DNA from 3 places in the Protofrankia sp. CiP1_Cm_nod3 genome. Region 2 is predicted to be linked to each of the others. Evidence: riboswitches for the same ligand, from Rfam matches in the RefSeq annotation. Region 2 holds a riboswitch; each other region holds the start of a gene.
The links. A riboswitch is a leader RNA that binds a small molecule or an ion and turns the genes downstream of it on or off. The one in region 2 is predicted to bind cyclic di-AMP.
Positions count from the first base shown of each region.

Region 1: another riboswitch for cyclic di-AMP. It lies ahead of AC5LUJ_RS00770 (C40 family peptidase); the one in region 2 lies ahead of AC5LUJ_RS10355 (transglycosylase family protein).
Region 3: another riboswitch for cyclic di-AMP. It lies ahead of AC5LUJ_RS18655 (C40 family peptidase); the one in region 2 lies ahead of AC5LUJ_RS10355 (transglycosylase family protein).

Region 1 is NZ_CEVIVD010000001.1:186,242-194,563, forward strand. Features, by position in the region: gene AC5LUJ_RS00750 (SPFH domain-containing protein) at 1-359, shown strand, start outside; gene tkt (transketolase) at 630-2,726, shown strand; gene AC5LUJ_RS00760 (cold-shock protein) at 3,051-3,488, shown strand; cyclic di-AMP (ydaO/yuaA leader) riboswitch at 4,038-4,203, shown strand; gene AC5LUJ_RS00765 (hypothetical protein) at 4,277-4,591, opposite strand; gene AC5LUJ_RS00770 (C40 family peptidase) at 4,572-4,946, shown strand; gene AC5LUJ_RS00775 (peptidoglycan-binding protein) at 5,344-6,132, shown strand; gene AC5LUJ_RS00780 (S1C family serine protease) at 6,431-7,390, opposite strand; gene AC5LUJ_RS00785 (metallopeptidase family protein) at 7,723-8,067, shown strand.
Region 2 is NZ_CEVIVD010000040.1:16,878-21,098, reverse strand. Features, by position in the region: gene AC5LUJ_RS10355 (transglycosylase family protein) at 328-1,047, opposite strand; cyclic di-AMP (ydaO/yuaA leader) riboswitch at 1,055-1,203, opposite strand; gene fbaA (class II fructose-bisphosphate aldolase) at 1,791-2,828, opposite strand; partial or broken gene AC5LUJ_RS10345 (hypothetical protein) at 3,840-4,221, shown strand, end outside.
Region 3 is NZ_CEVIVD010000118.1:593-8,174, forward strand. Features, by position in the region: partial or broken gene AC5LUJ_RS18650 (4-hydroxybenzoate 3-monooxygenase) at 1-688, opposite strand, end outside; cyclic di-AMP (ydaO/yuaA leader) riboswitch at 1,212-1,387, shown strand; gene AC5LUJ_RS18655 (C40 family peptidase) at 1,576-2,550, shown strand; gene AC5LUJ_RS18660 (CE1 family esterase) at 2,954-3,604, opposite strand; gene AC5LUJ_RS18665 (MarR family winged helix-turn-helix transcriptional regulator) at 3,860-4,387, shown strand; gene AC5LUJ_RS18670 (type 1 glutamine amidotransferase) at 4,499-5,245, opposite strand; gene AC5LUJ_RS18675 (MurT ligase domain-containing protein) at 5,301-6,566, opposite strand; gene AC5LUJ_RS18680 (tRNA adenosine deaminase-associated protein) at 7,072-7,557, shown strand; gene tadA (tRNA adenosine(34) deaminase TadA) at 7,559-7,582, shown strand, end outside.

The DNA of each region.
Region 1 (8,322 bases), on a different contig from region 2:
GGGACCGCCGGGCGGCGATCCTGTCGGCGGAGGGCGTCAAGCAGAGCGAGATCCTGCGCGCCGAGGGTGAGAAACAGGCCGCGATCCTGCGCGCCGAGGGAGAGCGGCAGGCGAAGATCCTCGCCGCGCAGGGCGAGGCGGAGGCCATCACCACGGTGTTCCGGGCGATCCATGCCGGCAACGCCGACCAGAAACTGCTCGCCTACCAGTACTTGCAGACCCTGCCGCGCATCGCCGCGGGCGAGGCGAACAAGGTCTGGATCGTCCCCAGCGAGCTGACCAGGGCGTTCGGGGGCCTCGCCGCCTTCGGTGGCCTCGCCGACGGGCCGGACCACACGGCCGGCGGGCAGCCTCGCTGACAGCTTCCCGCCCGGTCCCCCGCGTCTGCGTCTCCGTCCGCGCGGACGTACCCGCGTGTACGTACGGTCACCGTAGTGACGCCGTCGGCCGGTACGTTCTCTCCTGACATCGGAGCCGGGAAACGAGAGCGCGGGAGCAAGGCCACAGCGGCGCCCGCACGGCCCCGACGCCCACCGGAGATCCGTCACCGCTGGATACGATCTAGGGCGTGGACCCGCAAGCGCCTGCGACGGACGTTGTGGGCGTCCTATCCGACACAAAGGATGTACATGACGCCCACCGAACAGCCGGCCATCACCGACACGGACGATCTGTGCGTCGCGACGATCCGCACACTGTGTATGGACGCGGTGCAGGCCGCGAACTCCGGGCACCCGGGCACCCCGATGGCCATGGCACCGGTGACCTACACGCTGTGGCAGGAGTTCCTGCGCTTCGACCCCGACGATCCCTCCTGGCCGAACCGGGACAGGTTCGTGCTGTCGGCGGGGCACGCGTCGGCGTTGCTGTACGCGATGCTGCACCTGGCCGGTGTCCGGGCGGTCGGCCCCACCTATGAGACGCCCGGCGGGCCGGCGGTCACCCTCGACGACATCAGACGCTTCCGCCAGCTGGACGGGAAGTGCCCCGGCCACCCGGAGTACCGCTGGACGTCCGGGGTGGAGGCGACCACCGGGCCGCTGGGCACGGGCGCGGCGACGGCGGTGGGCATGGCCATCGCCGGGCGCTGGCTGGCGGCGCGCTTCAACCGGCCCGGCTTCGACGTGTTCGACCACGACGTGTACGCGCTGTGCGGTGACGGCGACCTGATGGAGGGGGTCGCGGCCGAGGCGGCGTCGCTGGCCGGCCACCTGGGGCTGGCCAACCTGTGCTGGATCTACGACAACAACCACATCAGCATCGAGGGCGGCACCGACCTGGCGTTCACCGAGGACGTGGCCACCCGGTTCATCGCCTACGGCTGGAACGTCACCCGGGTCGGTGACGCCAACGACCGCACGGCCCTGGGCCGCGCCTTCGAGACGTTCCGCCGCGAGCCGCACCGCCCGACCCTGATCATCGTCGACAGCCAGATCGCCTTCGGCGCCCCGACCAAGCAGGGCACCGCCGCCGCGCACGGGGAGCCGCTGGGGGAGGAGGAGATCCGGGCGACGAAGCGGTTCTACAACTGGCCGCCGGAGGCCCGCTTCCTCGTCCCCGACGGGGTGTACGAGCACTTCGCCGCCGGTGTCGGCAAGCGGGGCCGGGCCGAGCGGGACAGCTGGCTGGCCCTGCTCGGCCGCTACCGGGAGGCACATCCCGATCTCGCCGGCCAGCTCGACCTGCTGTGGGGCGGGCAGCTGCCCGACGGCTGGGACGCCGACATCCCCGTCTTCCCCGCCGACGGCAAGGGCCTGGCCACCCGGGACTCCTCCGGGAAGGTCCTCAACGCCGTCGCTGCCCGGGTGCCCTGGCTGGTCGGCGGCTCCGCCGATCTCGCCCCGTCGACGAAGACCCGGCTGACCGTCGACGGCGCCGGGGACTTCCAGGCCGCCAGCCCGGGTGGGCGCAACCTGCACTTCGGCGTCCGCGAGCACGCGTCGGCCGCGGTGGCCAACGGGCTGTCCCTGTCCGGGCTGCGGCCGCTGTGGTCGACCTTTCTGATCTTCTCCGACTTCGCCCGCGGCGCCCTGCGGCTGTCCGCGCTGATGGAGCTGCCGGTCATCCACGTGTTCACCCATGACTCCATCGGGGTCGGGGAGGACGGGCCGACGCACCAGCCGGTCGAGCAGCTCGCCTCGCTGCGGGCCGTCCCCGGCCTGCTGGTGATCCGCCCCTGTGACGCGGGCGAGGTCGCGCAGGCGTGGCGGGTGGTGATGGGCCTGGAGCAGGAGCCGGCCGCGCTCGTCCTGAGCCGGCAGGCGCTGCCGACGCTGGACCGGGCCCGCTACGCCGACGCCGCCGGGCTCGCCCGCGGCGGCTACGTGCTGGCCGACCCCGCCGACGGCGACCCCGAGGTGATCCTGATCGGTACCGGCAGCGAGGTGCACCTGGCCCTGGCCGCCCATGAGGAGCTGGCCGCGCAGGGGGTGCGCGCCCGGGTGGTCAGCCTGCCGTCCTGGGAGCTGTTCGAGCGGCAGCCCGCGCGGTACCGCGAGCAGGTGCTGCCGCCGGCGGTCCGCGCGCGGGTCGTGGTCGAGCAGGCCGCCACGCTCGGCTGGGAACGGTACGCCGGCCCGGACGGGGTGATCATCGGGATGCGGACCTTCGGCGCGTCCGCCCCGCTGCGGGACCTGCAGACCAGATTCGGTTTCACCCCGCGGGCGGTGGTCGACGCCGCCAGGCAGAGCCTGGCCGCCGTCCACGCCGCCGGTGACCCGGCGTAGACCGTAAGGACACGGATCCGCGGCTTGTGACCATGACGTCGACGGCCGGCTGGCCCCCGGGGCGCTTCCGGGGGCCGGCCGGCCGGTCAGCTGGTCAGCTGGTCGGCCGTTCCGCCCCGGTGTATCCGCGCTCGTTCCCCATCGGCCGCTGTCGGTCGTTCCGCGCTCCGGGTGTCGGGCTTGACCTGGGTAGGCGTACCTGAGACGGTGAGCAGGTCCTGCGGTCGCGCGAGCGGTCCTGGGGCTTGGTTGTACACAGGTTCGTCTGGTGTGCAGTTCACTTGGTACAGGGCTGGTTGGCACAGAGGTTGTACAGGGGCAGATGTGGTGGGTACTGGTAGAATTCTGCGTTTCGACGGGGTTCGCGGCTACGGTTTCATAGCGCCCGATGCCGGTGGCGACGACGTTTTCATGCACGCAAACGATCTTCAGGACGAGAAGCACCTGTTCCAGCCCGGAACGCTGGTGGAGTTCGAGGCGGAGGAGAGTGACAGGGGCCCGAAGGCCTCGGTCGTCCGTCTGATCCGCCGGGCTCCGGCCCGTCCGGCGCCCGTGTATCCGGTGGTCTCCCCAGGTGTGGTCAACGGGCGTTCGAGCGCCGACGACGACGACATGTGCGACGTCCTCACCGTCGGGGAGTTCCGGCATCTGCTGACCGAGACGCTCATCGAATCGGTGCCGACCCTGACCGGCGGCCAGATAAGCCAGATACGGCAGCGACTGACCACCCTCGCGCAGGCGCGCGGCTGGGTCGAGTCCTGACCGACGCCGCTCCGCCCGGGGCCCTGCCTGGCCCGGGGCGGACCGGCGGCCCCGCTGGTGCCCGGGCGTCACTGATGCCCGGACGCTGCGCCGTCCGCGCTGGCCATGCCGCCGGCCGCGGCGTGCGCACGTCCGGGTTCGTGGCGTTGCTTCGGCGGTCCGTGGGCCCACCCGGGCGATCCACTGCGCCCGACAGCGCAAACGCTGTTTCGGGCAGTGCAAATGCTGTGCCCGACAGTGCAAATGCTGTGCCCGACAGCGAAACACAACGGTGGAAAAAATGTTGTTGCCGGTCCGCATCGGCCGTTTCACGATACGCGCTGGTTAACCATGGGAGCGGTGTGTAGCGCCATCACGCTGCGGCCAGCTCGTACCGTCCCGGCAGCCATCCTGGGACGGCCCGCGTAAATGATGCGTACGGTGAGTGTTGTGCGCCGACATGCCGAGAAAACCGCCGCTTGCGGTTACCAAAAGTAGTTCGCTACGTTGGCCGGGCTCTCAACGGCACCGGACCGCACGCCGAGTTCTGTCCACGGTCCGGTGTCTTCCGACTAGCGATCGCCAGGACAGAAGCGGGGGACCCACCTTTCCGCCGGACGTCGCCACCACGGTGGCCGTCCTTGGGGTGAAGTCGGCCGCGCAGGTATCCGCGCGTCGACCGGGCTTCCCGGCCCGAACCCGACAGCTAACCTCGCAGGCGTATGGGAAGGATCATCGTTGCCTGCACACCAGGTGAATTCAGGTCCGGCTGCCGTAGGTCATCCCAGTCCCAGTTCCAGGCGCGGTCGTCATCGCGCGCCCACGACCCGCTCCGCCCTCGGCCGGATATCGGCACGTACCGCGGTTGCCGCCGCGGCCACCGGTACCGTCGCCCTCTCCGGGCTGGCCGCACCGGCCCTGGCGAACGACCGTGGCGCGGGCACGGGCGGGACGGGGTGGACCGACGCCGCCACGGCCGGCACGACCACCGCGGCCGGCACGACCGCTGCCCGGCCCGCTACCTTCACGATCACCCCGGCCGTCTGGTCGGCGGCCTCGTCGCCGGCCGCCGCCGCGGGCGTGCGCACGCTGTCGGCGCAGCCGGTGAGTTTCTCGACGTCCACCAGTGGTTTCGGGGCGAAACTCGTCTATCTGGCGTCGAAGCAGGCCGGAAAGCCGTACGTGTGGGGTGCCGAGGGGCCCCGGGCGTTCGACTGCTCCGGCCTCGTCCAGTACATCTACAAGCAGCTCGGCCGCAGCGTCCCGCGGACGGCCAACGCGCAGTACAACGCCTCCCAGAAGATATCGAAGAATGCCCGGCAGCCCGGTGACCTCATTTTCTTCGGCCGGCCGGGCGGCATCCACCACGTAGGGATCTACGCCGGGAACGGGATGATGTGGGCCGCCCCGCACACCGGGGCCGTGGTCCGGCTCCAGAAGGTCTACACCGGCAGCCATCTGGTCGGCCGTATCAGGTGACCCGCCCGCCCGGGCCGGGCTGGCGGCCACGGGGTGTTCGGGTGCCCCGGGCGGACAGCGCGGGCAACAGCCGGCGGCCGCCGCGAAAATTTCTCCCGGCCACTGCCGGGTAACTGTTCCTGGAGCCCCGGGCAGGTCCGGCGCGGGTCCCGCGCCGGATATCCAGAAAATTCCGGCCGGAGCGCACGGTGCTTCTCCCGGAGCGCTCCGGAAATGACCGGGAAATTTTCTGGACGAATGCGGTCGACGGCCTGCGCCCCGGTCTGCCCGACGTGTTCCAGTCGATCAGGCGCGCTGGGAAGAGCAAACCGTCGGCTGCTCGAAGGAAATGCTGTCCTGGCGCCGCCAGTGAATTTGACGAGCCATTTCGACGATACTTTTGGATGAGAAACTGATCATGTCCAGGGGAAGACACAGAAAACCCGGCCGGTGCAACGGCGCGGCATTGGTGGGCACCGTCGGGCTCATCGGGACGACGGCCGGAATGATGCTGACCGCGGCCCCGGCCAGCGCGGCCGGGCCGTCCGGGCCCGCCGTCGTCGCCGACACGGCCATCGCCCGTGTCGCCGCGAACGCGGGGCTGCCCAGCTGCCGAGGGGTGCCGCTGGGCACCTGGGTGGCGGTGGCGCTCGCGGAGTCCGGTGGCAACGCCAGGGCGCGTAACGCGCACGGTGAGGACTCCCGCGGGCTCTGGCAGATCAACGCGCGGGTCCACACGGGCTGGCTGGCGGGCCGGAACCTGTACGACCCGGCCACCAACGCGTGGGCGGCGAAGAAGGTGTGCGACAGTCAGGGCGTGCGTGCCTGGAGCGCCTACACCAACGGTTCCTACCGCCGTCATCTGGCGCGGGGGAACGCCGCCGCGGCAGCGGCGAAAGCCAGCCCGGCGAGCATGTCGACAACGCGGTCGAGCGCCCCTGTCCCGCCCGTCAGCGGGATCAGCTACATCACCCGGAACTGTTCGCTGCCAGCGTCCACGGCAACCGTGAGAAACGGCAGCAAAATGCGTACCGAGGTGGCCGCGGTACAGCGGCGGCTGACCGGTATCGGATATCCTCTCACCGTCGACGGGATATTCGGCCCGCAGACCACCAGGGTGGTCAAGGAATACCAGCGGCGGCACGGCCTCGCGGCCGACGGAACAGTCGGCGCCCGCACCTACGCCCAGCTGTTCCCGTGCGGCTGACGGCTGGGTGCCACTGACGGCCCTGGGTGCCTCCCCCTCCCTCGGGCACCCGGGGCGCCACCGTCCGCGGGCGGCCACCGTCCCCGCCTGGGCGGGCCGGTGGCCGGCGGCCGCCCGCGGACGTTCGCCCACCAGGCCGCGACCGGCGTGAGTCTGTTGTCGTGTATGTTCATGTTTTCTGGCCGTATCAGCGCATTCTGGCTGTATTGGCGCATGCTGGCAGCATCAGTACATTCTGGCTGTATAGGCGCATTTTTGCCATATCGGCGTACACCGCGACAAACTCGTGCCGATCTTCTCAGGTGAGTGCCAGTTCCTGCGGGACGACGATGACGTCGACGAGCGCGCCGCGCCGCCACACCGTCAGTTCGAGCGGGCGGCCGATGGTGTCCTCCGTCATCAGCCGTTGCAGATCCCCCGGGGTGGCGACCGGCTGCCCGGCGACGGAGAGCACCAGGTCGTCGGCGAACAGGCCGGCGCGACCGGCCGGGCTGCCCGCGACGACCTCGGCCAGCCGCACCCCGTGCCGCCGGCCGGACCGCTCGGCCAGGTGTGGCGGCAGCGGTGCCCGGGTGCTGGCGACCCCCAGGTAGGCGCGCCGTACCCGGCCGTCGCGCATGAGCGCGGCGAGGATGCGGCGGGTGGTGGCGTTGACCGGGACGGCGAGCCCGAGCCCGATCCCGGCGACGGCGGTGTTCACCCCGACGACGTGGCAGTCGGCGGTGACCAGCGCGCCGCCGGAATTGCCCGGGTTGAGCGCGGCGTCCGTCTGGATCACTTCGTCGATGACGCGGACGGTGGCGCCGGCCCGGGTGGGCAGGGAGCGGCCGAGTGCGCTGACGACCCCCGCGGTGACGCTGCCGGTCAGGCCCAGCGGGCTGCCCACCGCGACGACGAGCTGACCGACGGAGAGCGTGTCGGCGTCGCCGAGCGCCGCCGGGGCCGGCGTGCCGCTACGGGCCCGCAGCACCGCGAGGTCGGAGAGCGGATCGGCGCCGATCACGTCCACTTCGCTGTGGGTGCCGTCGGCGAACTCGGCCATGCCCGCCGCGCCGCCGCCGGTCTGCCGTCCCGCGCGCCTCGGTCCGCTGTCGACGACGTGGGCGGAGGTGAGCAGGAAGCCGTCATCGGTGAAGACCACGGCGGATCCGGCTCCCTCGCCACGCGGCGTCCGTACCCGCAGGCTCGCGACAGCGGGGGAGACGGTGGCGGCGACTCGGGTGACGACCTGTGAGTAGGCATCGAGCGGATCCTGCATCCCGGCCTCCTGTCCCGCTTACATAATTACATCATGAGAAGCAGTGGACGCCGGACAATGTTCCCCGGGCGTCCGCCGGACGTCCTCCTGGACGTCCCCCTGGAGCGCCGGTCAGGTAGCGCGGAGCCCATCCACGACCACCCGCACAGGCCATGATCCAGAAGAGTTTGTCGTTGTGTACGCTTTTTGGCCGTAAAAGCGTACACAACGACAAAATTACGCCGATCTTCTCCGGCGGCCGACGTCCATCCAGGCCTGTTCATTCCCCGTGCCGGTGCCCGGCGGTATGGCGGCGCCGCGCCGGGACGGCGTCTGAAGGTAGGTTCACCGACGTGGTCGAGGTGTCCAGGCAGCGCTTCGAGGCCCTGGTGGCCGAGGCGCTGGACAGCCTGCCACCGCAGCTCGGCCGTCAGATGTCCAACATCGCGGTCGTTGTCGAGGACGAGCCGCCGTCGCCGGGGCTGCTGGGGCTCTACGAGGGGGTACCGCTGACGCAGCGGGGCGACTGGTACAGCGGGGTGCTGCCGGACCGGATCACGATCTACCGGCGGTCGATCTGCGACCTGGGCCGGACCGAGGAACAGGTCGTCGGGCAGGTACGGGTGACCGTCATCCACGAGGTGGCCCATCACTTCGGCATCGACGACGGGCGGCTCGCCGAGCTCGGCTGGGGATAGGACCCGCCGGCGGCCACCGCGGCCCCACCATCCGTCGGCGTGCCATCCGTCGGCGTGCCATCCGTCGGCGTGCCATCCGTCGGCGTGCCATCCGTCGGCGTGTCGTGCGTCGGCGTGTCGTGCGGTGCGTCCCGGCCGGGCGGCAGGGCCAGCGTCGAGCCACGGCCGGTGTAGCCGTCGCTGCCGTCTGGAACGGCGTGGCCGCTGTGCCGTCGTGTGTCGCTGTGTCGCTGTGTCGCTGTGTCGCTGTGTGGT
Region 2 (4,221 bases):
GTCACTTCTGGGGCACTCCGGGAAGCGGAGCCGTCCGGAGCGGTCCCCGGCCCTGCCGGGCCGGATCCGGGCCGGCCGCATCCGGGGTTCTCCTGGATGCGGCCGGAGGCCTGGCATGAAAGGGGATCGTGGCTGCGCTGTCCATGGCGCGCCAGCCCGGTCCGGTCGGATGTCCAGCCACGGGTGGGCCGGCTGTGTGCGGACTGTGCGTGCCGCCGGTGGGCGGTGCCGTCCGCCAGAGGCCGTTCGACCGCTGGGTCGTTCGGCCAGTTGCCGGCTGTTCGGCCGGCTGTTCGGCCGGTTGGCCGGTTGGTTGGCTGGCCGTGTTCAGTCGAAGGTGGCCGTCCAGGTCCGTGGGCCGCAGATACCGTCCACCTGCAGTCCCCGCGAGTTCTGCAGGAGGGTGGCGGCGAAGGCGGACTGGGGGCCGTAGCGGCCGTCGATCCTGATCCGGTAGCCGAGCCTGTTCATCTGGCGCTGCCAGGCTCGTACGTCCGAGCGCACCTGATAGATCAGCCCGGTGGTGAACAGCGTGTTGTCCGCGAGACTCTGCGCGCTCTGACGCACCACCCAGCGTTGGGCCCCGGTCGACCCGGCCGCGCCCGCCGAGCCGGTGCCGGTGCCGGTGCCGGTGCTGGGCGATCCGGCCCCGGACGAGCTGGCGCTCGCCACCAGCTGGTCGGCGCCCATCCCCTGGCCGCAGACCGGCCACTGGCCGAAGCCGGACCGGTTGGCCAGTCTCAGCGCGGCCTCGTCCTGGGTGGCTGGCAAGGCGTCGCTGGGCAGCCCCGGGTAGCCGAGGCTCTGCCAGGTGCTCAGCGAGAACTGGTAGGCACCGTAATAACCGTTGCCGGTATTGACGGTGTAGTCCCCCCCGGACTCGCACTGGCGTAGCTGCGCCCAGGTGGTGGCGGCGCTGGCGGGCTGTGACATCACGATGCTTCCGCCGACCGCCGCGGCCAGCGCGGGAGCGACTACCAGCGCCCGCGCGCCCAGCCGGATTCGGCCGGTTCCGTGCTGTCGATTTCGGGAACGTGCACTGGACATATTGGTTTTATGCCCTTCCCCACGCCTGCGAAGTGAGCTGTCGGGTTCGGGCTGGGACTGCCCGGCCGCATGTGCGGCTTCACCCCGAGGACGCCCGGTATCGGCGCCCAGAAGTGGGTCCCCCGTTCCTGCCACGAGTTTGGGTTTTCGTCGGGCGAGGGCAGGATTCGGCGTGCCGCCCGACGTGTGTTCGCTGTGTCGCGAGCACGGCGCAGACCATAACAACAATTGCTGGGCGCCGAACAAGCGGGGAATACGCTTCGTGAGGATGTGCACACCGGGCCGGCGGCTCTTGTCGGGGCCCGGGAGCGGATGGTAGCGCACGGGTACGCGCGCTTATTGATTTCATCATACTTTTATTGCCGGGAAAACTCGGTATCCCGCCGTGCCGGTGGCGATCGGGGCCGGATTATCCGGATAGGAGCCAGTGCGTGGGCCGGCGATCCGCGTGCTATGGGCCGGAAGCCGGGCCCGGCCGGCCCGGCGCCCGCGGCGCGGAACACCGCTGATTCAGCCGAAGACACGTCGAACGGCAGGACCATACGTACAGTGCCGTGATCCGACGATGATGCGACCTTTCCGGAACCTGCGTCATATACGGATGGCCGTTGAAAGGTGACGGCCATCCGGTCACCCGGGCGCCGGGAGGCCGATGGGTCGGCACCCGCACGCGAACGCTCGCCAGCCGGACGACGAAGCCCGGTCTGGCGAGCGTGTTGTGGGGCCGTCCCGCCCAAGCGGGGTCAGTTGGCGAGGGAGCGTCCCGCGGAACGCAGGTCCTCGCACGCCTTCACGACTCGGGCGGCCATGCCGACTTCGGCCGCCTTGCCGTAGCTGCGCGGGTCGTAGTGCTTCTTCACGCCGACCTCGCCGTCCACCTTCAGAACGCCGTCGTAGTTCCGGAAGACGTGGTCGACGACCGGCCGGGTGTACGCGTACTGGGTGTCGGTGTCCACATTCATCTTGATCACGCCGTAATCCACCGCTTCGCGGATCTCGGACAGGTCGGAACCGCTCCCGCCGTGGAAGACCAGGTCGAGAGGTCTGGCCCCGGCTGGCAGCCCGAGCTTCTGCGCGACATACTGCTGACCATCCCGCAGGATACTCGGACGGAGTTTCACATTGCCCGGCTTGTATACCCCGTGCACGTTTCCGAAGGTTGCCGCGACCAGGTAGCGGCCCCGTTCCCCGGCGCCGAGGACCTCGACGGTCCGCCACATGTCCTCGGGCGTGCTGTACAGTTTCTCGTCGATCGCGCCGACGATGCCGTCCTCCTCACCGCCGACGACACCGATCTCCACCTCCAGGACGATTTTCGCCTGGGCCGTGTCCGCCAGCAGCGCGTCGGCGATTTTGAGGTTCTCCTCGATCTCGACCGCGGAGCCGTCCCACATGTGGGACTGGAACAGCGGCTCGCGGCCCTCCCTGAGCACCCGCTCCTTGGAGATCGCGACCAGGGGGCGCAGGTAGGTGTCGAGCTTGCCGGCAGGACAGTGGTCGGTGTGCAGCGCGATGTTGACCGAGTACGCCTTGGCGACATGGTGGGCGAACTCGGCCAGCGCCTGCGCGCCGAGCACCATGTTCTTCACCCGGGTACCGGAGAGAAATTCGGCCCCTCCGGTGGAAATCTGTACGATACCGTCGCTCCCGGCGTCCGCGAAGCCCTTCAGTGCGGCATTCAGGGTTTCACTCGACGTGACGTTGATCGCAGGGTAGGCGAATGCCTCCGCCTTGGCCTGGTCGAGCATCTGGGCGTAGATATCTGGGGTGGCAATGGGCATCGGTCTGGCTCCTGTGGACAGTCGGGGCGCGGCATGCCCGGTTCGGTGATATTTTACCGATTCGGACGTGTGCCGTGCCGGGAAGTTGCGCGAAGGGTATGACGAACGCTCCCCGTCCGGTAGGACGGCCGCAACGGGTGAGTACGGATGTTCTGTCGGGTGTGGTGCACTATGCCGTCGTCCTCACTCCCGGCTTCGTCGGGAGCGGTGTCGTCCGTCGGTTTCCGGTTACCCGGTGACGTTTTCGGTTACCCGGTGACATCGTCCCGCTCGCAGCCGGGGCAGCCCATGACCGGCTCGGGCGCGTCGCTCATCGCGGGGGAGCGCATCCAGCGGATCCTCGATCGCGTGGATCTCGTTGCTGCGGCCCGCACCGATCTGTGCCCGGCGGACGCGTGCTGGCGACCGGGGTACCGTCGATCGCGATTTCCGGTGCCATGGCTCGTTATGTTACCGGGAAGCATCCGGCCGCGCTCCGCCTGAATGCGCCGGAAGCCGCCCGTACGGCCTGGGCTGTGCCTTCTGCCAGGCCTTCTGCCAGCGCTTTGGCACTCCGGCTCGCGGCAGCGGCCGGTTTGTTCCATGGCCGCGGGCCTTATGTCCCGCCATGCCCCGCCGCGGTGTGCCGCGGCATGCCCGGGCACATGTTCCCCACCGCGTGTCCCCACCGCATGTTCCCGTCGCGGGGCCTCGCGGTATTGCTCCCGCCGTGCCCGACGCGTGCTCCCGTCTTGTCCGATGTGCGCTCCCGTCGCGGCTGGGCGCGTGACGTGACCGGGGCAGTCCAGGCGGTCCGCCCACCGGAGCGGACATGGCCGTCGGGCCGTTCGCCGGCACGGTGGCGAATGGGCCCGATGACCCGTTCTGTCCGCTGTTCGCTATTGTGGGCACCGGTCGGACGGCTGGCGGCGGCATGGTAATGACCTTGACGCCCGATGGCCGCTCCGGCGGGCCCGGATCCATGGGCCGGCGAAGGGGGACACACGGGGGGCCGACCGGACGGAAGGTTCCATGGATCGACATCGCGGCTACGGCCGTGCCCGCCGGAGGTGGCCTGCCGCCGTGTCGGCGGTCGTCCTCGGCGTTCTCGCGGCGGTCGCGCTGCTCCTGACACGGTTCACCACACCGGCCGGCCCGGCCGGCGCGGCCGGCGCGGACAGGTCCGTCGTCGCCCCGGCACTGGCGTCGTCGACGGCCGTGCTCGCGCTCGCCGCCCGGTCGACGGCGGGGCCGACGGCCGACCGCGGCACCGTCAGCGGCGTCGTGCGGCTGCGCGCCACCGCCACCGCGGACGCCTGGACCTGGGCGGCGTTCGTCCTGCGGGGGCCCGGAACGGTCGTCCAGGTGGTGCCCGCCGCCCCGTACGAGGCCACCGTGGACACCCGGGCACTGC
Region 3 (7,582 bases), on a different contig from region 2:
CGACCGCGGCCAGGACCGCGAGCCAGGCCCATGCGCTGTCGCGCTGCCGGATGGAGCGTAACGCGCCCTCGGGGATCGATCCTCGGGAAACACCATGATGGCCGTCGCAGCCCGCGATGAAACGGCTTTCCACCACCTGCCGCTGCCCGCCGGCCGTGACGAAGGAGACGGCGGGGTGGTCGGAGGCCAGCGCGCCCAACATCACGTCAGTGACGCCGAACTCGATGACGCCACCCGCGGCAAGGTAGGCGGCAACCAGGTCGGCGACAAGCTTCTGCTGCGGGTAGACAACGTGGTGGCGTCCGCCCGCATGGCGAGCATACTCGACGACAAACGCTCTGCGACGATGTCGGAACTCACAGTCGTGGTGCGGCACACCTTCGGCTCGCAGGCCGTCGGCGAGCCCGTTGCGCTCCAGGGCGTCCACCGCCGCCGGCCCGAGCAGCCCGGCGCGTGGACGGCTTTCCACCCTGGCCCGGCTGGCGGCCTCGAGCACGAGCGTGTCGATACCCCGACGAGCCAGCACGACCGCGGCCACCAGGCCCGCGACACCCGCGCCAATCACAACAACGCCCACCCGGCGAGGACGCGGCCGGGAGGCGGGCGCGTCCGGCTGGCGCACACCACGCCCGTCCGGCACGGACCCCGACGCGGACCGCGTCATGGCGAGCGCCTCCCCGGGGAGCATCGGCACGATTCCTGATCATCCGTCACGCTGCCCTGATCACGTGACTGACCTGGAAGGACCGATCCGGACGAGGCACTGCCAGAGTACGACGTCACATTCCGACACGCGTCAGAAGGCCGACAACTCGGCATCAACCAATCGGACAATTTTCGTAAAAAGAGCAGAGTACCGCCAATGGGCAGCCTTGATCGCTACTTAACGTAGCAGTATTGCTCACTATCTGTACTCGAAGGCTCCTGGTCGACCGTCTGTCGCCGCTATGGCGTATTGTCATCCTCCGCATCCCGCAAGTCACGGAAAGCGGCACGTCAGTCGGGCGACCGAAGGCCACAAGCCAGCCGGTCGCACCCGGCGCCGCCCCGGCCGGCGAAGGAGGATGGGGTAGAAGAGCCGGTTATGACACTTCATACAACTACTTGGGGTAGTTGTGAGGGACTAGTGTTTACTAGCGCCATCCGTATGAACTAGTCTCGCGCCGACGTCACGACGCACCGGGCCGAACTGCCGAATCCTGCCCACGGTCCCGGTGTTCCCTCCGAGTCGTCACCAGGGCAGGAGCGGGGGACCCATCCTCCACCGGACGGCATCGAACCGCGGTGTCGCCCTCGGGGTGAAGTGTGCAGCGCGATGGTCGCGCGACCCACCGGGCAGCCCAGCCCGAACCCGACAGCTCACCTCGCAGGCGAACGGGAAGGATCACAACCTTGTCTGCGCATGATGTGCAGCCTGATCCAGCAGTACGATCGCGTTCGTCGCAGGCGGCTGCGCCGTCGTCCCGCCAGCACCCGATCGACCGGCACGTCGACCGTCCGGCACGCGGCCGGCATCGCGCGCCCGCGCCGCAGCCCGGAACGGGCCGCTCGCGAGCCCGGGCCGCTGTCGCCGTGGTGACCACCGGTACCGTCGCGGTGTCCGGTGTCGCCCTGGCCGGATGCGCCACGGCCGACTCGAACTCCGACGATGCCTCCGTCACCTCGCCGATAACGCTTGGATCACAGTTCGGCAGCCAGGCGTCACTGGCCAACCTGCGCACCTCGACCATCAATCCGCTGTCCACGGGTGGTTCCGGATCGGTCACCAGCCAGGTACTCAACCAGACCGACCTGCATCCCAAGAACGGCGTCGTGCTCAAAGTCACGAATCCGGACGTCTCCGTGAAGGCCGACCAGCCGGTGGAGATGGGGTTCTCCCTCGAGGACGCGGTCACCCACGCACCGCTGGTCAATCAGCTTGTCAAGGTCCAGGTGAAGCTGCCGGAGGGATGGGCCACCTTCAAGCACCTCTACACCAACGAGCAGGGCTTCACCAGCTACACCGCGAAGGTTCTCACCACCACGCAGATCACTGCGATTTTCGACGGGACCGACGCCCTGCGCTCGACACGGTCGACGAACGTCGGCACGTTGACCGTGATTCCCAACACCCCGCCCGTGCAGCGCTCTCCCCAGATCACTGGCCTCGATGCCCCGACCATGAGCAACGCCATCTCGGGCGCGCTCGCGGCCGCCAGCTCGCTGGGTGAACGGGCGGTGTATCTCGCGGCCCAGCAGGCCGGGAAGCCCTACGTCTATGGCGCTGAGGGCCCCTACACGTTCGACTGCTCAGGACTGGTCCAGTACGTCTTCAAGCAGCTGGGACGCAACATCCCCCGCACCGCCGAGGGACAGTACGAGGCGACCACCAGGATATCGCAGTACAACAAGCAGCCAGGTGACCTGATTTTCTACGGCGCACCAGGTAACATCTACCACGTCGGTATTTATGCGGGCGATGGTAAGATGTGGGTGGCACCCAAGTCAGGTGATGTCGTCTCGCTGAGGGCCATCTATACCACGTCATATTCCGTCGGCCGGGTTTTCTGAGCGAACCGGTCAGCCCGCGTCCACATCCGGCTGTCAGTACGCGGCTTCGCGTAGTGGCAACCAATATACTGTAGAAACAATTCACAGGCGGGTTCCCGCGCGGCCTCCCCCTCCGATTGTGCGTGAACCTTGCCGCCAGGTCGATCTTGTCGACGTCGACACCGGCCTGGCGGCGCTCCGCGGCATCCCGCGATGATGACTTCCGCTGGTTGGACCGAGCCAACCCCCCCAGCTCGGAAAGCCCGGCGGAACAAGAGGCTTCCGTCGGCCGGTCGTACTGGACCCCCCCCACAGTCCGGCCGGTCGGCGGGAGCCGCCCTCTCCCACCGACCGGATGCGCGGCCGAGGCTGGAACCTCATCAGACGCCTTCTCCGCGGGCCTCCCAACCCCGGATGCCCGCTCCTACGCCTTGGGCTTCCTGGAGAAGTCCCACAGGCTGCGCGTGACCTGCTTGTCCCACGTCCCGTCGACATGCTGGACATGGGTTCCCGACGGGCAGTTCGGGACCTGCCCGACCGGCCCCACCACCGCGACGGCGGCGAACTTCAGGTTGTTGTCAGGCGCCCCGCAGGCAATCGTGAGGGCGGCCCGCCCACCTTCGCCAAGACCCCAGATGTAGATCTTGGACTGGTCGATCTTCGACCGCTTCTCCGACACGTAGCGCACGACGTCACGCAGGTACTGCACGTCCGCGCCCCGGGGGTCGTCCAACCTCCATTCGCCGTCCACGGCTTCCGGGTAGACCACGGCGAAGTGCTGCCGGTCGGCAAGCGTCGAGGCTTCGGTGATCTTTTCGATCGCAGCCGCGTCGCTGTTGTTGTCATGCAGGACGAGGACCAGCGGCAGGGGCTTGCCGGGGTCGGCGTCGGCATGAACGGCGAGCTCGCGTTCGGCGGAGGCGTACCCCGCCGGTATCTTCGCCCGCTCGGTATCCGGGCTACCCGAGCGAGACACGTAGATCCAGGCGACCACGAGCACGGCACCGATGATCAGCACCCGCTTGCGGTTCTTGGCCCATAGCTGTTTCCCGGCTTTCAGCGGATTCGACACCACGAGACAACCGAACCACACCAGGAGCCGTCGATTCGGCAGATTCGCCTCGCGTCGCGGGCAAGTCGGGGCCACCCGGAGTGCGCTGTCTCACACCCAGTCAGCTTGCGATACCGATTGACTACTAAAAGTAGTCAAACAGGCATGTCCGGTACGGCAACCACGGCACGGCTCGTTCGTTGACGTGGTGTATCCACCAGAATCTCGACAACATCGGATTGCGGGGCATACGGCTGCCGGAACAGGGGTGAGGCCGAAGTGGACAGTGGTCAGGAACTCGACCATCGACTGATCAAGATTGAACACGAGCTGTCGGTGTTCGGCCGGCGCGCCGAACGCTTCCGGATGGCCATCGCCGGCGAGTCCGGGACGGTTCTGGACCGCTCCGCCTACCTGCTGCTCAGCCACATCCACGAACACGGCGCCGTACGGCTGACCACCCTGGGCACGGTGTTCGCCCTGGACATCTCCACGGTGAGCCGCCAGATCGCCGCGCTTGTCACGGCCGGGCTGGTGGAACGCGCCACCGATCCCAGCGACCGGCGGGCGACGCTGGTGAGACTCAGCACCCGCGGCCAGCAACGCTACCTCGCCACCCGCTCCGCACGGGTAGAAAAAATCAATACCCTGGTACGCACCTGGGACCAGGAGGAACTCGGTGTCTTCGGCGCGCTGCTGAGCCGGCTGAACGTGGCGATCGCCGAACACGACCGCGCCCATCTGCCGCCGCAGCACGACGAGCCGTGTCCCGCACCCGCCACCCCGCCGGCCGTCAGGACGGACTGACGGCCGACGGCCGGGCACCGGGCGACAGGCCGCTCCCCCCGCGTCCGGGCGCAGGCCCCCCGGCTGCTTCCCGCGCCCACCGAAGGTTCCCCGCGGCCGCCCGGCCCCGGGTCAGGCATGGACGTCCAGGGCGTGCAGGCGTGCCTGGCGCAGCACCTCCGTCTCCGGCGGGCCGGCCAGTTCCGGCAGCCAGCCATGCACCCAGGACAACAGCAGGTCGGCCAGGGCCGGGTTCTGCGCGAGGACCGGACCGTGCAGGTAGGTACCGATCACACGGCCGTCCACGACACCGTCGGTGTGGTCCGGGGTACCGTTACCGACCCCCTTGCGCACGATCCCGAGCGGCCGGCCGTGCCCGTTGGGCAGTGCCCGGGTACGTCCCCCGTGGTTCTCGTAGCCGAGCAGCAACGGCAGCTCGAGCTCGGGGACGGGCTCGACGACGATGTCACCGACCGCGCGTGGCGGCACCGGCTGCTCGAACGAGCGTCGCGTCTCCACGTCCACCAGGCCCAGGCCGTCGTGGATACGGCCCTCACCGGCGGGGAAGGACGCACCGATCACCTGGTATCCGGCGCACACCGCGAGCACGGCCGCGCCCTGGGCCACCGCGTGCGCGATCGCGCTGTTGCGGCGCAGCCCCTCGGCGGCCAGCACCTGCGGCTCGTCCTCACCGCCGCCGAGCAGATAGATGTCGCAGCCGGCCGGCACCGGCTCCCCGGCCGGGACGCCGATCACCTCGGCCGGCAGGCCACGCCAGCGCAGCCGCTGCGCCAGCACGGTCGCGTTGCCGCCGTCGCCGTACGTCCCGAGCAGCTCCGGGTAGATCAGGGCGATCCGGGTCGCCGACTCCCGGCTCATGCCGCGGCCCCGGTCATGTCACCGTGGATGGTCACCTTTTTGGTCACCTTTTTGGTCAACTGTTCGTCCTCACCGGGGCGACCCGCCCCAGGATGTCGCGGAAGGCGGTGTAGTTCGCGACCACATCGACGATCTTCTCGTCCAGAACCGCCGCCGCGCTCTCGGCATCGGGATGGACCGTGTGCGGGATCTCCGCGTATGCCAGCCGGACGCTCATGTCCTCCTTGCGCCCACCGGTGACCAGCACCCGCCGGCCCCGCAGCCGCTCGAACGGGACATCCCAGATCCACGACGGGTCACGCCCGTCAGCGGTCTGCGCGTTGAAGTCAACGATCACCGGCCGGGTGGGCGTGCTGTTGAGCAGCTCCATCATCTCCACCCAGCCGGCCGGGTTCTTCGCCAGCAGCAGCCGCCCGCGGGTACCGGAGTCGCCGAGCTCGACCTCCTGGTAGCGGCCCTGGACGTCCTCAAGGCCGGTCATCGCGGCCAGCGCCTGCTCGACCTCGACCCCGAAGAGCTTCGCCGCCGCGGCGGCCATCGCCGCATTGCCGAGGTTCACCCGGCCGGGCAGGTCGATCGACGCCGTGAGGTGACGGCCGAACCAGAGCAGCTCGTGCGGCCCGGTGACCGAGACAAGGGGCTCAGGCCGGGCCAGCCCGCAGCCGCACCACCAGCCCGTGGCGTTGCGGTGCAGCAGGCTGGCGCACTGCGGGCACACCATCGCGTCCGCCGTCCAGTTCTGGCCCGCCGACACCCAGACCTGGTTCGACCAGCCGGCGGCGGCCCAGGCCACCAGCGGGTCGTCGGCGTTGGCGATCGCGGTCGCGCCGGGCAGCTCGGCGCCGAGATCACGCCAGAGGCTCGCGATCCGCCGGGTCTCGTTCGACCGGTCGAGCTGGTCACGGCTGATGTTGAGCAGGATGACCGCGCGGGGCTGGATCTGCCTGGCCACCTTGGGCAGCCAGATCTCGTCCACCTCGAGCGCGGCGGCCGCGTCGTAGGGCGGCTTGGACAGGGCGGCCAGCACGCCCGCCGCCATGTTGGCGCCACCGCTGTTGCTGCGGACCGGGCCGAGCGTGCCCAGCGCGCGGGCCAGCAGCCGGGTGGTCGTGGTCTTGCCGTTGGTCCCGCTGACGCAGGCCACCAGCTGCCCGGCCGCGACCTCGGACAGGATCTCCGGGGAGACCCGCAGGGCAAGCTTGCCGCCGATCATCTCACCGGATCCGCGTCCCAGCTGGCGGGAAGCCGAGGACGCGAGTTTCTCCACAGCAAGGGCGGCACGGGTGCGGGCGGAGAACCGGCGCGGGAAGGGTGTGCTCATCGCCTCCCCAGCGTGCCACGGGCCGCCGCGCCGGTGACCGACACCCCGTCATACCCGTCCCATGTCGGTCCCGGACCAGCTCCAGAGCGGCCTCGGAACATCCTCCGGGCAGTGGCGAACAGGCGGGGTACGAGTGTGGTACGAGGTGTGATAAGACGTGCGCCGGACGGCTGTCCACCAGGCATGTCCGGCAAGGGCGCGCCCCATCGGGGCAGGTACGGCAAAGGCAGGCACGACAGGGGTGCGTCGCGGGCGGGACATCACTGTCCGGGCGGGACAGAGCAGGGTACGGCAGGGTGACGCGAGCGGACGGCCGTCATGGACCGAGCAGCCGGTCCGTAGGGACCGCTACCGCTGTGCCCCGTCGTGACAAGCGGCCCGGGCGGGGATGCGGCCCGGCCGGGGACCGCGGGCCGCCGGCGCCGGGCGGACGCTCGGAGCCAGTGGCCGCCGGGTGGGCACTCGGAGTTGGTATGGACGCGACACAAGACCGTGGGAGAACTCGGTGACCCAGAAAGCCAGCGCCATCGGCCGCATCCGCGGACGCTGGAGCGCGCATGAGATCGACCTCGACAACATCGACGACCTTGACATACTTGCGGAGCTGCTGCACGACATCTCCCCCGAGCTCGCCGTCGCCTTCGTCGAGGAGGATGACGAGTACCTGGGCATCGTGCGGGTGGAAGGCGACATCAGCGACCCACGGGTGTTCCTGTCCGACCACCGGGTGCTGTTCACCTCGGCCCTCGCCGACCGGCTCTTCGCCAGCGCGCTGCCACCGGTGGGCCGGCGTGGCCTCGACGACGACTCCGACGACACACCGGCCGGCGGACAGCCCGTCGGTGACCTCGACCTGCTCGCCGATCTCGGCACGGACGCCGACACGCTACTCGAACTGATCACGGAAGAGGGCCTCCTGCCGGCGGACGTGGTGACGGCGATCAGCGAGCGTGCCGGTTGCGCCGACATCCTGGACGAGATCGGGAGCTGACATGGGGGGCCTCCCCCACCCGGGC